DNA from 4 places in the Azoarcus sp. DN11 genome. Region 3 is predicted to be linked to each of the others. Evidence: predicted binding sites of a transcription regulator. Region 3 holds the regulator's gene; each other region holds the start of a gene.
The links. The regulator sigma-54, encoded in region 3, starts transcription at its own class of promoters, with help from an activator protein. The targets are predictions, from matches to a motif close to TGGCACGCTTNCTGCTNA.

Region 1 (3,205 bases), 1.5 Mb from region 3:
GATGCCTGTCGATCGCGTCCATCGCTCGCACGTCAATCCCTGCTTCCGCCTCGCCGACGAGGCGCAGACCGCGCTGTTCCTGCAGGCGGCCGAAGCGGGCGGGCTGCATGACTTGCGCGGACACCCGGACGTCGGCGGCGTGCGCGTGAGCCTTTACAACGGTGTCGCCGACGCCGCCGTCGACGCGCTCGTCGCCTTCCTGCGTGCCTTCGCGCGCCGGCGCAGCGGCCTGCGGGCGGCGTGATGGCGATGGGCGCACCGCCGCTGACGCCGCGCGCGCTGCGCACCCGCTGGGCAGTGGCGCGGCTTGAGCGCATCGCGCGACGCACGGACGGCGGGGGCGACGCGGCGGGCCCGTTCGGTCCGGTCAGCGCGATGGGGCTGAGCTTTGCCTCTCCGGTCGGCCTGGCTGCGGGGTTCGACCGGCGCGGGCGGCTGCTTGAAGGAGCGCACCGTCTCGGCCTCGGTGCCGTGGAGATCGGCACGCTCGCGCGGGCGGACGGTTATCCGGTGCTCCCGCGGCGGGCTGTGGGCGGCGTGCGGTGCGGCGTCAGCATCGGCAAGCCGCGCCACGTCGGCTGGGACAACGTGGACCACGCCTGTCTGCGGGTGCTGCGCGCCGCCCACGCCGGCGCGGATTACGTGACGCTCAATCCCGGCCGCGATTGTCCGTCGCCGGCGCGCTTCGCGGATCTGGCGGGCGCGGCGGTGCAGTTGCGCAACCGGCTCGCGCGGCATCGTCGGCAGCCGCTGCCGCTGGTGGCCAAGCTGCCGTCGTGCTGGCTTGATGGCGATGCCGCCTCCATGATCGCGGTCGCCGACATGTTCGTTGCGGCGGGCGTCGATGGCCTGCTCGTGTCGACCGAAGGCCACGCCGCGCGGCGCAAGGCCGGCGCGATGCTGCGCGTGCTGTCGGCGGCCCTCGATCCGCGGGTCTGCCTGATCAGCGTCGGCGGTATCGATTCGCTCGACGAAGCCGCGGCGCGGTTTGCGGCGGGCGCGACGCTGGTGCAGGTTCATCGCGCGCTGCTGGCTCACGATCCCCGGCTGCTCCGGGCCTTGCGGCGCCACGCACCCGGCCGCTGAGCGGCGCGCAAGTGGTGCGGCGGGGATGGTTTGTGCACTGCAATAGTGCGGCTGCCATGCTGCGGCCATCTTGTCCGGTTCGTCCGGAATTCCTCCCAATCCCCGCCAATAAAGGGTTTTCGCCACGTTGCGAAGCCTTGGCACACGACCTGCTAAAGATCGCTTGAGTCGGATCAACGGCGGTTCGACAGCAGATTGACCGGTCCCGGTGCGGGGCTGTGCAAACTACGGACAACGGCGTCCATCCCCGCAGGCATCCTACTGCGGGCGGTGTGCGCCGTTTTTGTTTTTCTGGCCTGCAGGGAGATGAAGATGGGTGCGTTCGATGACAACGGCGTCACGCGGCGGGAATTCATGCGGCGGACGATGGCGCTTTCGGGGGCGGCGATGATGGGGTCTGCGGGGCTGGGCGTGAGCGGCGGTGTGTGGGCGGCGGGGTCGGACGCGCCGGAGAAGAAGGAGATCCGCGTCGGCTTCATTCCGCTGACGGACTGCTCGTCGGTCGTGATGGCGGCGGTGCGGAAGTTCGACGAGAAGTACGGCATCAAGATCATCCCGAGCAAAGAGGCAAGCTGGGCGTCGGTGCGCGACAAGCTGGTGTCGGGCGAGCTCGACGCGGCGCACGTGCTGTACGGGCTGGTGTATGGCGTGCATCTCGGGATCGGCGGGCCGAAGAAGGACATGGCGGTGCTGATGAGCCTGAACCACAACGGCCAGGCGATCACGCTCGCGAGCAAGCTCAGGGAGCAGGGCGTCACCGACGGCGCGGGGCTGAGGAAGCTCATCACCGCGAAGCCGGGCGAATACACCTTCGCGCAGACCTTCCCGACCGGCACCCACGCGATGTGGCTGTACTACTGGCTCGCCGCGCACGACATCAACCCGATGAAGGACGTGAAGGTCATCACCGTGCCGCCGCCGCAGATGGTCGCCAACATGCGCGTCGGCAACATGGACGGCTTCTGCGTCGGCGAGCCGTGGAACAACCGCGCGATCATGGATAGGATCGGCTTCACCGCGGTGACGACACAGGACATCTGGACCGACCACCCGGAGAAGGTGCTCGGCACCACCGCCGACTGGGTCGCGAAGCATCCCAACGCCGCCCGCGCGCTGACTGCGGCGATCCTGGAAGCCGGACGCTGGATCGATGCGTCGCTGCCCAACCGGCGCACGACGGCCGAGACCGTCGCGCAGAAGTCCTACGTCAATACCGACATGGACGTGATCCTCGAGCGCATGCTCGGGCGCTATTCCAACGGGCTGGGCAGGAGCTGGGACGACCCGAACTACATGAAGTTCTACAACGACGGCGCGGTGAACTTCCCCTATCTCACCGACGGCATGTGGTTCCTGACGCAGCACCGGCGCTGGGGGCTGCTCGACAAGGACGTCGATTACCTCGCGGTCGCAAAGCAGGTGAATCGCATCGACATCTACAAGCAGGCCGCGGCCGCGGCAGGCGTGTCGCTGCCGAAGAGCGACATGCGCAGTGCGAAGCTGATCGACGGTACGGTGTGGGACGGCAGGGATCCGGCGAAGTACGCCGGGTCGTTCAAGGTCAGGGCGTAAGGGGAGCGGGCGATGACTGCGACAGCGACGCTCGACGGAGCGATGGGGGACGGCGGGGCAGCGACCGATGCGAGAGTCGTGGACCTGAAGCCGCTGCGGTCCGCGGCGGACAGGGGAGAGGCCATGACGGCGGTGGCGGAGGAGGAAGCCAGGGCGGTCGAGCCGGTCGTCCGGCGCAAGGGCAGGGCCGCGGCCTGGCTGCGTACGATCGCCAGCGCGGTGCTGCCGCCGGTGGCCGGCCTCGCGCTACTGGTCGGTTTCTGGTACCTCGCGACGCTCAAGGGCGGCGGCATCCCGGGGCCGGTGCAGACCTGGGATGCGGCGGTGGCGATCTTCTCGGATCCCTTCTACCGCGCCGGGCCGAACGACCAGGGCATCGGCTGGAACGTGCTGTCGTCGCTGCAACGCGTCGCGATCGGCTTCGGCATTGCGGCACTGGTCGGCATTCCGGTGGGCTTCATGCTGGGGCGCTTTGCGGTGCTGGCGAAGATGATGAACCCGATCATCAGCCTGCTGCGCCCGGTGAGTCCGCTCGCGTGGCTGCCGA
Region 2 (3,205 bases), 1.3 Mb from region 3:
AGACCGGCATGGCGCCAGCCGCCGATGCGGTTGCGCTGGTGGTGCGCGTCGCGGTCGCCCTCGAAGCCTTCCAGCACGTTGTAGCAGTTCCGGTAACCGGCCTCCGTCGCAGCGCGCGCGGCCTTGTCCGAGCGCGCCCCCGAACGGCACATGAACATCACGAGCGCCTCGGGATCGACCTCGCGCCGGAACTGGGTGAGGAAATGCGGGTTCGGCTGGTTGCCGGGATAGCCCATCCATTCGATCTCGACGGCGCCGGGGACGCGGCCGACCCAGTCCCACTCGGCGCGGGTGCGTACATCGACGAACTTCGCGCCGGGCGCGAGCTGCCAGACCTCGTAGGCTTCGGCCGGTGTCAGCGCCCCCGCATAGGGCAGCCCCATCTCCTGCGCACGCTGCTGCGCGAGGCGGAGCAGGTCGGTCAATTTTCCCATTGCAGCCATCCGGATAGAATCGTTCGATCGAACACCGAGTATACCGCTCACGCCATGGACCACCCAACAGCACGCAACACGCGCAGCACAGGACGGGATGCCGCGCGCGCGCGCGGCATCCAGCGCACCGCGCTGACCGCCATCGTCACGAACACGCTGCTGTCGGCCGGCCAGATCGCCGTCGGCCTGTTCGCCAACGCCTTCAGCCTCGTCGCCGACTCGGCGCACACGCTCTCGGACCTATTCACCGACTTCCTCGTCCTGGTCGCCGGGCGACGCGGCGCCGAGCCGGCCGACCGCGACCACCCCTACGGCCACGGCCGCATCGAGACCGCGGTGTCGATGCTGCTGGGCGCGGTGCTCGCGGTCGTCGGCGTGGGCTTCCTGTGGAGCTCCGGCCTGCGCCTGCAGCACATGGCCGCCGCGCCGCCGCTGCATCCGGCGGCGCTGGGCATGGCGCTGGTGACGCTCGTGGCGAAGGAAATCCTGTTCCGCTACACGCTCGCCGCAAGCCGGCGCCTGAAGGCCCCCGTCCTCGAAGCCAACGCCTGGCACGCCCGCTCGGACGCCGCCTCCTCGCTCGTCGTCGCCATCGGCATCGGCGGCAGCCTCGCCGGCCACCGCTTCCTCGAACCGCTCGCGGCCGCCGTCGTCGGCTTCCTGATCGTGCACATGGGCGTGCGCCTCGTCTGGCGCGCCGTGCGCGAGCTCATCGATACCGGCCTGTCGGAGCAGGACGTCGCGCGCATCCGCGACACCATCCGCACCACCCCGGGCGTGATCGGCCTGCATGACCTGCGCACGCGGCGCATGGCCGACCGCGTGCTGTGCGACGCCCACATCCAGGTCGATCCCCGCATCACCGTGTCCGAGGGACACCGGATCTCCGACACCGTGTACTTCCGCGTCCGCGCCGCCCACCCCGAGGTGCGCGAAGTGCTGGTGCACGTCGATTCCGAAGACGACGCGATCCTCGCCCCGAGCGCCGGCCCTGCCCCTCTGCCCGGTCGCACCGAAATCGTGCGTACGCTGGAAGACCTGTTCGGCGACGCCCTCGCGGCGCCGCCGCGCGTGCTCATCCACTACCTCGGCGACCGCATCGAGGCCGAAGTGATCCTGAGCACGGACGATCTGGCCGAAACCAGCCGCGAAGAATTGCGCCTGCGCATCGAGACCCTGCTCGCCGAACACCCCCACTACCGCGCCATCACCATCCTGAGCCGAATTGCACCATAACAGTGCCTTCAGGACGGAATCGCGCACCATTCCGGTGCCTTTCGGCACGCATTCATCGTGGGCCGCGGATGGGCGATGCCGAAGGCCCGTCTTCCGCCCTGCCAACCCCCTTCGCGATCAATGCGTTCGCGTGCGGCCGCGCTACGTTCAGCCGCCCTTGTGGCACAATGCCCGGCACAGTCCGATACACGTATGGCACAGATACTGCTTGCTTTCGCCTCAACGGAAGTTTGCCGTTATTAACCAACCGCTTTTGCCTCTTCTCACCAGGAGTGAATATGAACGCTCAAGACGTCATGAAGATGATTCAGGAAAACGAGGTCCGCTTCGTTGACCTGCGTTTTACTGATACCCGTGGCAAAGAGCACCACGTCGGCCTGCCGGTCTCGGCCTTCGAGGAAGACCACTTCGAGCACGGCCACCCCTTCGACGGCTCCTCGCTGGCCGGCTGGAAAGGCATCCAGGCCTCCGACATGATCCTGCTGCCGGAAGCCCGCACCGCCTACATCGACCCGTTCTTCGACGAAACCACCCTGGTGCTGACCTGCGACGTCATCGAACCGTCGGACGGCAAGGGCTACGACCGCGACCCGCGCTCGATCGCCAAGCGCGCCGAGGCCTACCTGAAGAGCACCGGCCTGGGCGACACCGCGTTCTTCGGCCCGGAACCCGAATTCTTCATCTTCGACTCCGTCGAGTGGAACGTCGACATGTCGGGCGTGTATAGCAAGATCATCTCGGAAGAAGCCGCGTGGTCGACCGCCGACAAGTTCGAAGGCGGCAACACCGGCCACCGTCCGCGCGTCAAGGGCGGCTACTTCCCGGTTCCCCCGGTCGACAGCCTCAACGACGTGCGCGCCGCGATGGTGCTCGCGCTCGAAGCGGCCGGCGTGCCGGTCGAAGTGCATCACCACGAAGTCGCGAACGCCGGCCAGTGCGAGATCGGCACCAAGTTCAGCACCCTGACCCAGCGCGCCGACTGGACCCAGATCCTCAAGTACATCGTGCATAACGTCGCGCACCAGTACGGCAAGACCGCCACCTTCATGCCGAAGCCGATCGTCGGCGACAACGGCTCGGGCATGCACGTGCACCAGTCGATCTGGAAGGACGGCCAGAACCTCTTCGCAGGCAACGGCTATGCCGGCCTGTCGGAGATCGCGCTGTACTACATCGGCGGCATCATCAAGCACGCCCGCGCACTGAACGCGATCACCAACCCGGGCACCAACTCGTACAAGCGCCTCGTGCCGCACTACGAAGCCCCGACCAAGCTCGCCTACTCGGCGCGCAACCGCTCGGCCTCGATCCGCATCCCCTACACCGCCAACCCGAAGGGCCGCCGCATCGAATCGCGCTTCCCGGATCCCCTGGCCAACCCGTACCTGTGCTTCTCGGCCCTGATGATGGCGGGCCTCGACGGCATCCAGAACAAGATCCACCCGGGCGACCCGGCCGACAAGAACCTGTACGACCTGCCGCCGGAAGAGGATGCAAAGATCCCGACCGTGTGCACCAGCCTCGACCAGGCGCTC
Region 3 (3,205 bases):
CAGCGCGACGTCGGCGTATTCGCAGATGCCGCGCAGCAGCTCGGGGATCGCGCAGCCGTCGGCGACGATGATGGCCGGGGGACGCGCGCCGATGATCTCGGTGAGGTGGTGGGCAACCTTGTCGCTCGAGTGGCGGCCGGCCCACGCGAGTTCGGCGGCACCCAGGATCTGGATGCGCGTCGGGTGGATCAGGTTGAGGTGGCCGACGAGGTCGGCCGGCCAGATGCGTTCTTCGTTGACCGAAATGACGCGGTCGAGCCGGCCGCTGACGTGGGTCAGCTCCAGCTGTTCCCGGTGCAGGTCATACAGCCGCGCGACGCTGGTCTGCCGCATGCGGGCCCCAGGAGGCGAACAGCGAGTGGATGGTCGCGGCGTCGGGTGCGCTCTGCAGCTGATCGCGGAAGTCGCGGTCGCTGAACATCTGCGCGAGCTCCGACAGCAGCTGCAGGTGGGTCTCGTTGGCCTGTTCGGGCACCAGCAGCACGAACAGCATGGTGACGGGGCGACCGTCGGGCGCGTCGAACTGCACCGGTGCCGACAGGCGCAGGAAGGCGCCGGCGGCGTCCTTCAGGCCCTTGATGCGGCCGTGGGGAATCGCGATGCCCTGGCCCAGTCCGGTCGAGCCGAGGCGCTCGCGCGAGAACAGGCTGTCGAAGACGACGCTGCGGGCGACGCCCTGATTGTTTTCGAACAGGAGTCCGGCTTGTTCGAAGACGCGTTTCTTGCTGCTCGCGTCCAGGTCGATGACCACGTTCGAGGGGGGCAGGAGTTCGGCGATGAGGCTCATGCGGATCACCACCTGCGCGACAGGGCCCTTGCCGCTGCCGGGATGGTGCGGGAGGAGGCTCGGGGTGTGCGGCAGGCGCGGGTTGAAAACGCGCGAATTATAAACACACCCCGGACCCCCGGTGCGAGTTAAACGATCACAGTTCGGTCGGCTGCTGATGCTTCAGCGTGTCGTGGCCGTGATCGTAGTTCTTGTCCTTGTACTTGAGGACCTGGCGGTCGAGCTTGTCGACCATGCTGTCGATCGCGGCATACATGTCCGCGTCGTCGCTCTCGACGTAGATGTCCTTGCCGCGCACATGCAGGGTCACTTCGGCCTTCTGCCGCAGTTTATCCACCGACAGGATCACGCTGACGCTGGTCACGTTGTCGAAGTGGCGGATGACGCGGTCAAGCTTGGTGTTCACGTACTCGCGGATCGCGGGAGTGACTTCGACGTGATGTCCGGTGATGGTGAGATTCATGATGTTTCCTCGTATTGTCAGATCGTCTTGCGCAGGCTGACCGGCGGAATATTCAGGGACTCGCGATACTTGGCAATCGTCCGCCGCGCTACCACGATACCCTGTTGACCGAGCAATTCGGCAATTTTCGCGTCGGACAGGGGCTTTTTCCTGTCTTCGGCCTCCACCAGCTGGCGAATCAGTGCGCGAATCGCCGTGGAGGAAGCCGCCCCACCGGTGTCGGTGGCAACGTGACTGCCGAAAAAGTACTTCAACTCGAATACGCCACGCGGTGTGGCCATGAACTTCTGCGTTGTGACTCGCGAGACCGTCGATTCGTGCAGCTCGAGCTGGTCCGCGATCTCCCTCAACGTCAAAGGTCGCATTGCCACATCGCCATAATCGAAGAACTGTCGCTGCTGGTCAACGATGGCCTGCGAAACCCGCAGGATCGTGTCGAAACGCTGCTGCACGTTCTTGATCAGCCAGCGCGCCTCCTGCAGCTGGCTGGTAAGCGCGCCACCCGATCCGCGGTTCTGCTGCAGGATGCTGGCATAGAGCGAATTGATGCGCAGCTTGGGCATCGCCTCGGGGTTGAGCGACACCGTCCAGCGGCCGCGCAGCTTGCGCACGATGACATCCGGCAGGATGTAGCGCGTCTCCTGCACCGAGTGCTGCGAGCCCGGGTGCGGGTCGAGGCCGCAGATCAGCGCGTGCGCGGCGCGCAGCGCGTCGTCGTCGCAGCCGGTGGCGCGCTTGATGCGCACGAAATTGCGCTCGGCGAGCAGGTCGAGGTATTCGTCGACGATCCTGAGCGCGAGGTCGCGCGTCGCCCCCGGGAGCATCGCGCGCAGCTGCAGGCTCAGGCATTCCTGCGGATTGCGCGCGCCGATGCCGGCCGGGTCGAGGTGCTGCACGTGGCGCAGCGCGATCGTGAGGTCGTCGAGGTCGTACTCGAGTTCCGGCGGCAGCAGCGGCAGCAGTTCCTCGAGCGACTGGTTGAGGTAGCCGTCCTCGTCGAGCGCCTCGATGAGGAAGCGCACGAGGGCGCGGTCGCGATCGGAGAGCGGCGACAGGCTCACCTGCTGGTCGAGGTGGTCGCGCAGGCTGGTGCCGGCGGCCTGCAGCTCCTGGAAGTCGGTATCGTCGTCGTCGCGGTTCGACGAACCGCTGCTCGCGCTCGACCACTCGCCGGCCTCGTCGAAGTTGGCCGGTTCGCTCTCGCCCTGGGGCTCCTCGCTGGCGGCAGGGGTTTCTGACTGGCTGCCGGAATCGGTGGTGCCGCTCGGGGCCTGCGCTGCGCCGGGCGAAAAGTCGCTGCCGTCGCCGTCCTCGCGTTCGAGCATGGGGTTTTCGAGGAGAAAGCGTTCCAGCTCCTGGTTCAGCTCCAGCGTGGACAGCTGCAGCAGCTTGATCGACTGCTGCAGCTGCGGCGTCAGCGTGAGGTGCTGGGAGATCTTGAGCTGGAGGGACGGTTTCATGGCGCTGCTTCGGTGGCTCAGAGACGGAAATGCTCGCCGAGATAGACGCGGCGAACCTGTTCGTTGGCGACGATGTCGTCCGGGCGCCCGCTCGCGAGCACGCGCCCTTCGCTGATGATGTAGGCGCGGTTGCAGATGCCGAGCGTCTCGCGCACGTTGTGGTCGGTGATCAGCACGCCGATGCCGCGGTCGCGCAGGAAGCGGATGATCTTCTGGATGTCGAGCACGGCGATCGGGTCGACGCCCGCGAAAGGCTCGTCGAGCAGGATCAGGCGCGGGTCGGTCGCGAGCGCGCGGGCGATCTCGCAGCGGCGGCGCTCGCCGCCGGACAGCGAGACGGCGGTGTTGTCGCGCAGGTGGGCGATGCCGAGCTCATCGAGCAGCTCTTCGAGGCGCTCGTCGATGCGGTCGCGGCCGAGGCCCTGCAGCTCCAGCACGGCGCGGATGTTCTCGGCGACGGTGAGCTTGCGGAAGACGCTCATTTCCTGCGGCAGG
Region 4 (3,205 bases), 1.9 Mb from region 3:
CCGTAGGCAATCTCGACGGGGGCGAGCTTCTCGATCTTGTCGATGTCGAACTCGGAGTTCGTCGTGTGACGCTTCACCGGCGCACGGAACCAGTAGCTCTTGCCTTCAACGACCATCCCCAGCGCACCCCACGGGCTCTTGAAGGCCTCGGTGCGGATGTTGATCGCCTTCGTGACGTCGCGCCCGCTCTGGATCTCGTCGTTCATCGTCACCAACACGCCCTTCCCCTGCGACTCCTTCGCCGCCGCGACCGCGACCGCGTCATACAGGTTGAGCATGCCGTCGGCCGACAGCGCCGTGCCCGGACGCATCGCACCCACGACCACGATCGGCTTGTTCGTATGCACGACGAGGTTCAGGAAGAAGGCCGTCTCTTCGAGCGTGTCAGTGCCGTGCGTGATCACGATGCCATCCACGTCGTCCTGCTTCGCGAGTGCGGAAACGCGCTTGCCCAGCGTCATCAGCTCCGCGTTCGTGAAGCTCTCCGAGGCGATCTGGAACACCTGCTCGCCGCGCACGTCGGCGACGGCGGCGAGTTCCGGCACGCCGGCGATGAGCTTGTCGACCGGCACCTTCGCGGCCTGGTAGGTCGCGCTGTTGGCAGCGGTGGCCCCCGCACCGGCGATCGTGCCGCCGGTGGCGAGGATGACGACTTTGCTCTTGGCATCGGCGAACGCGCTGCTGCTCAGTGCCAGTGCTGCGATCAGCACCAGCAGACGGCTGGCGAACCAGCCCTTGGGGTTACGCACTTGCATGATTGTCTCCGTGTTCTTGCGCCCCCTGCGGGGGCATTTTCGTTGTAGCAGCGGTTTATTCGAACGGGCGGTCGTTCGGCGTCTTGATCAGCTTCTTCATCGCGTCGGACATCGGGAAGTTCAGGTTGATGCTCTTCGGCGGGATCGCCGCGAGGAACCACTTGCTGTAGATCGCCTCGGCCTCGCCCGAAGTCATCGTCTTCGCGATCGCCGCATCCACCACCTTCTTGAACTCGGCATCGTCCCTGGCCATCATGCAGCCGTACGCTTCATACGACTGCGGCGTGCCGGTGACGACCCAGTCGGCCGGACGCTTGGCCTTCGCCAGTTCGCCGTAGAGCAGCGCGTCGTCCATCATGAACGCCACCGCACGCCCGGTTTCCAGCGTCAGGAAGGACTCGCCGTGGTCCTTGGCGCTGATGATGTTCATGCCGAGCTTCTTGTCCTCGTTCATCTTGCGCAGCAGGCGCTCCGAGGTGGTGCCGGCGGTCGTCACGACGTTCTTGCCCGCGAGCTGATCGAAATCCGTCACGCCCGAATCCTTCTTGGTCATCAGGCGCGTGCCGACGACGAAGATCGTGTTCGAGAAGGCGACCTGCTTGGCGCGCTCGGCGTTGTTCGTCGTCGAGCCGCACTCGATCGCGACGGTGCCGTTCTGCACCAGCGGGATGCGGTTCTGCGACGTGACCGGCATCAGCTTCACCTTCAGGTTGGGCATCTTCAGCTCGGTTTTGATCGCGTCGACGACCTTCAGCATCATCTCCTGCGAATAGCCGACCACCTGCTGGTTCTGGTCGTAGTACGAGAACGGGATCGAGGACTCGCGGTGACCCAGCGTGATCGAGCCGGTCTCCTTGATCTTCTGCAGCGTGTTGGCCTGCGCGGCGGCGGGCGCGAGGGCGACGGCACCGGCGGCGATCAGGGCGGCAAGGGTGGCGTTCAGGGGCTTGCGCAGCAGCATCATGTCTCCTTTGGTATGACGGGATAAAAGATCCCGATGGACACAAACCATTGCAGGCGGCGTGCCAGCTTTTTTGCTGCATCGCGCAATGCAACAAGCCCCGGATGTATCCGGGGTGGCACTCGTGGCGTTGTGCACCACCGTTCGGAAAACCGAACAAACACCGCTCACGACGTTCGGTTTTCCGAACCGACGATTCATAATGGCGTATGCCCCGCAGCGCCCCGCCCCCGCCCGCCACGCCGCCCCGCCTGTCCGCCCTGCGCGGGCTGTGGCCCTTCCTGCGGCCCTACCGGGCTCGCATCGCCCTCGCTTTCGCGCTGCTGTGCGTGGGCTCGGCGACGATCCTCGTCGTGCCGCTGGCCTTTCGCGACATGGTCGATGCCGGCTTCGGCACGGGGGCGCCGGCGCGCGCGGGGCTGCTGGGCGGCTTGAGCCTCGACGGCCATTTCCTGGCGCTCTTCGGCCTCGCGGCTTTCTGGGCGCTGGCGGTGTCGGCGCGCTATTACACGGTGTCGTGGATCGGCGAGCGCGTCACGGCCGATCTGCGCAGTGCCGTGTACGCCCGCGTGCTCGGCCAGTCGCCGGCGTTCTTCGAGACCCTGCAGACCGGGGAGGTCCTGTCGCGCCTGACCGGCGACGCGACGCTGATCCAGACCGTGGTCGGCAGTTCGGTCTCGATGGGCCTGCGCAGCCTGTTCCAGTTCATCGGCGGGATGGTCATGCTGGCGGTCACCAGCCCGCGGCTCTTTTCCCTCAACCTGGGCATGATGGCGCTGCTGGCCCTGCCCATCCTCGCCATCGGCCGCAAGGTGCGGAAGCTGTCGCGCGAATCGCAGGACCGCATCGCCGACGCGTCGGCGCTGGCCGGCGAGATCCTCAACGCCATGCCCACCGTCCAGGCCTACACGCAGGAGCCCTACGAGGCGCGGCGCTTCGCCGACCGCAGCGAGAACAGCTTCGTCACCGCCATCCGCCGCACCCGCGTGCGCGCGGCGCTCACGACGCTCATCATCACCGCGGTGATGGGGACGATCATCTTCGTGCTGTGGGTGGGCGCGCAGCAGGTGCGTGCCGGCACGCTCACCAGCGGCCAGCTCGCCTCCTTCGTCCTCTACGCAGCACTCGTGGCGGGCGGCGTGGGGACGCTGGCGGAGGTATGGGGCGACGTGATGCGTGCCGCCGGCGCCGCGGAGCGTCTGCTGGAACTGCTCCACGCCCGCTCGGCGATCGTCGATACCCCGCTGCCGCGGACGCCGCAGGCCTCAACGCAGGCGGCGATCCGCTTCGAGCACGTCTCATTCGCCTACCCGGCGCGCCCGGAGGTGCACGCCGTGGACGACGTCGACCTCGCGATCGCGCCCGGCGAAAGCGTCGCCCTCGTCGGCCCCTCCGGCGCCGGCAAGACCTCCCTCTTCCAGCTCCTGCTGCGCTACTACGAGGTGTCGCAGGGCGCGATCCGCATCAACGGCCAGGATATCCGCGACCT

Region 1: a site for sigma-54 is predicted at 1,225-1,242, ahead of CDA09_RS04540 (CmpA/NrtA family ABC transporter substrate-binding protein). Genes of this name have one in related genera too.
Region 2: a site for sigma-54 is predicted at 1,864-1,881, ahead of glnA (type I glutamate--ammonia ligase). Genes of this name have one in related genera too.
Region 4: a site for sigma-54 is predicted at 1,766-1,783, ahead of CDA09_RS06580 (glutamate/aspartate ABC transporter substrate-binding protein). Genes of this name have one in related genera too.

Annotation. Positions count from the first base shown of each region.
Region 1 covers NZ_CP021731.1:998,383-1,001,587, forward strand. The annotation lists gene serC (3-phosphoserine/phosphohydroxythreonine transaminase) at 1-244, shown strand, start outside; gene CDA09_RS04535 (dihydroorotate dehydrogenase) at 244-1,086, shown strand; gene CDA09_RS04540 (CmpA/NrtA family ABC transporter substrate-binding protein) at 1,474-2,658, shown strand; gene ntrB (nitrate ABC transporter permease) at 2,671-3,205, shown strand, end outside.
Region 2 covers NZ_CP021731.1:885,971-889,175, reverse strand. The annotation lists gene CDA09_RS03955 (rhodanese-like domain-containing protein) at 1-434, opposite strand, end outside; gene CDA09_RS03950 (cation diffusion facilitator family transporter) at 489-1,670, shown strand; gene glnA (type I glutamate--ammonia ligase) at 1,949-3,205, shown strand, end outside.
Region 3 covers NZ_CP021731.1:4,494,263-4,497,467, reverse strand. The annotation lists gene hprK (HPr(Ser) kinase/phosphatase) at 1-333, opposite strand, end outside; gene ptsN (PTS IIA-like nitrogen regulatory protein PtsN) at 302-787, opposite strand; gene hpf (ribosome hibernation-promoting factor, HPF/YfiA family) at 924-1,250, opposite strand; gene CDA09_RS20870 (RNA polymerase factor sigma-54) at 1,268-2,710, opposite strand; gene lptB (LPS export ABC transporter ATP-binding protein) at 2,728-3,205, opposite strand, start outside.
Region 4 covers NZ_CP021731.1:1,437,407-1,440,611, reverse strand. The annotation lists gene CDA09_RS06585 (type II asparaginase) at 1-755, opposite strand, end outside; gene CDA09_RS06580 (glutamate/aspartate ABC transporter substrate-binding protein) at 811-1,719, opposite strand; gene CDA09_RS06575 (ABC transporter transmembrane domain-containing protein) at 1,926-3,205, shown strand, end outside.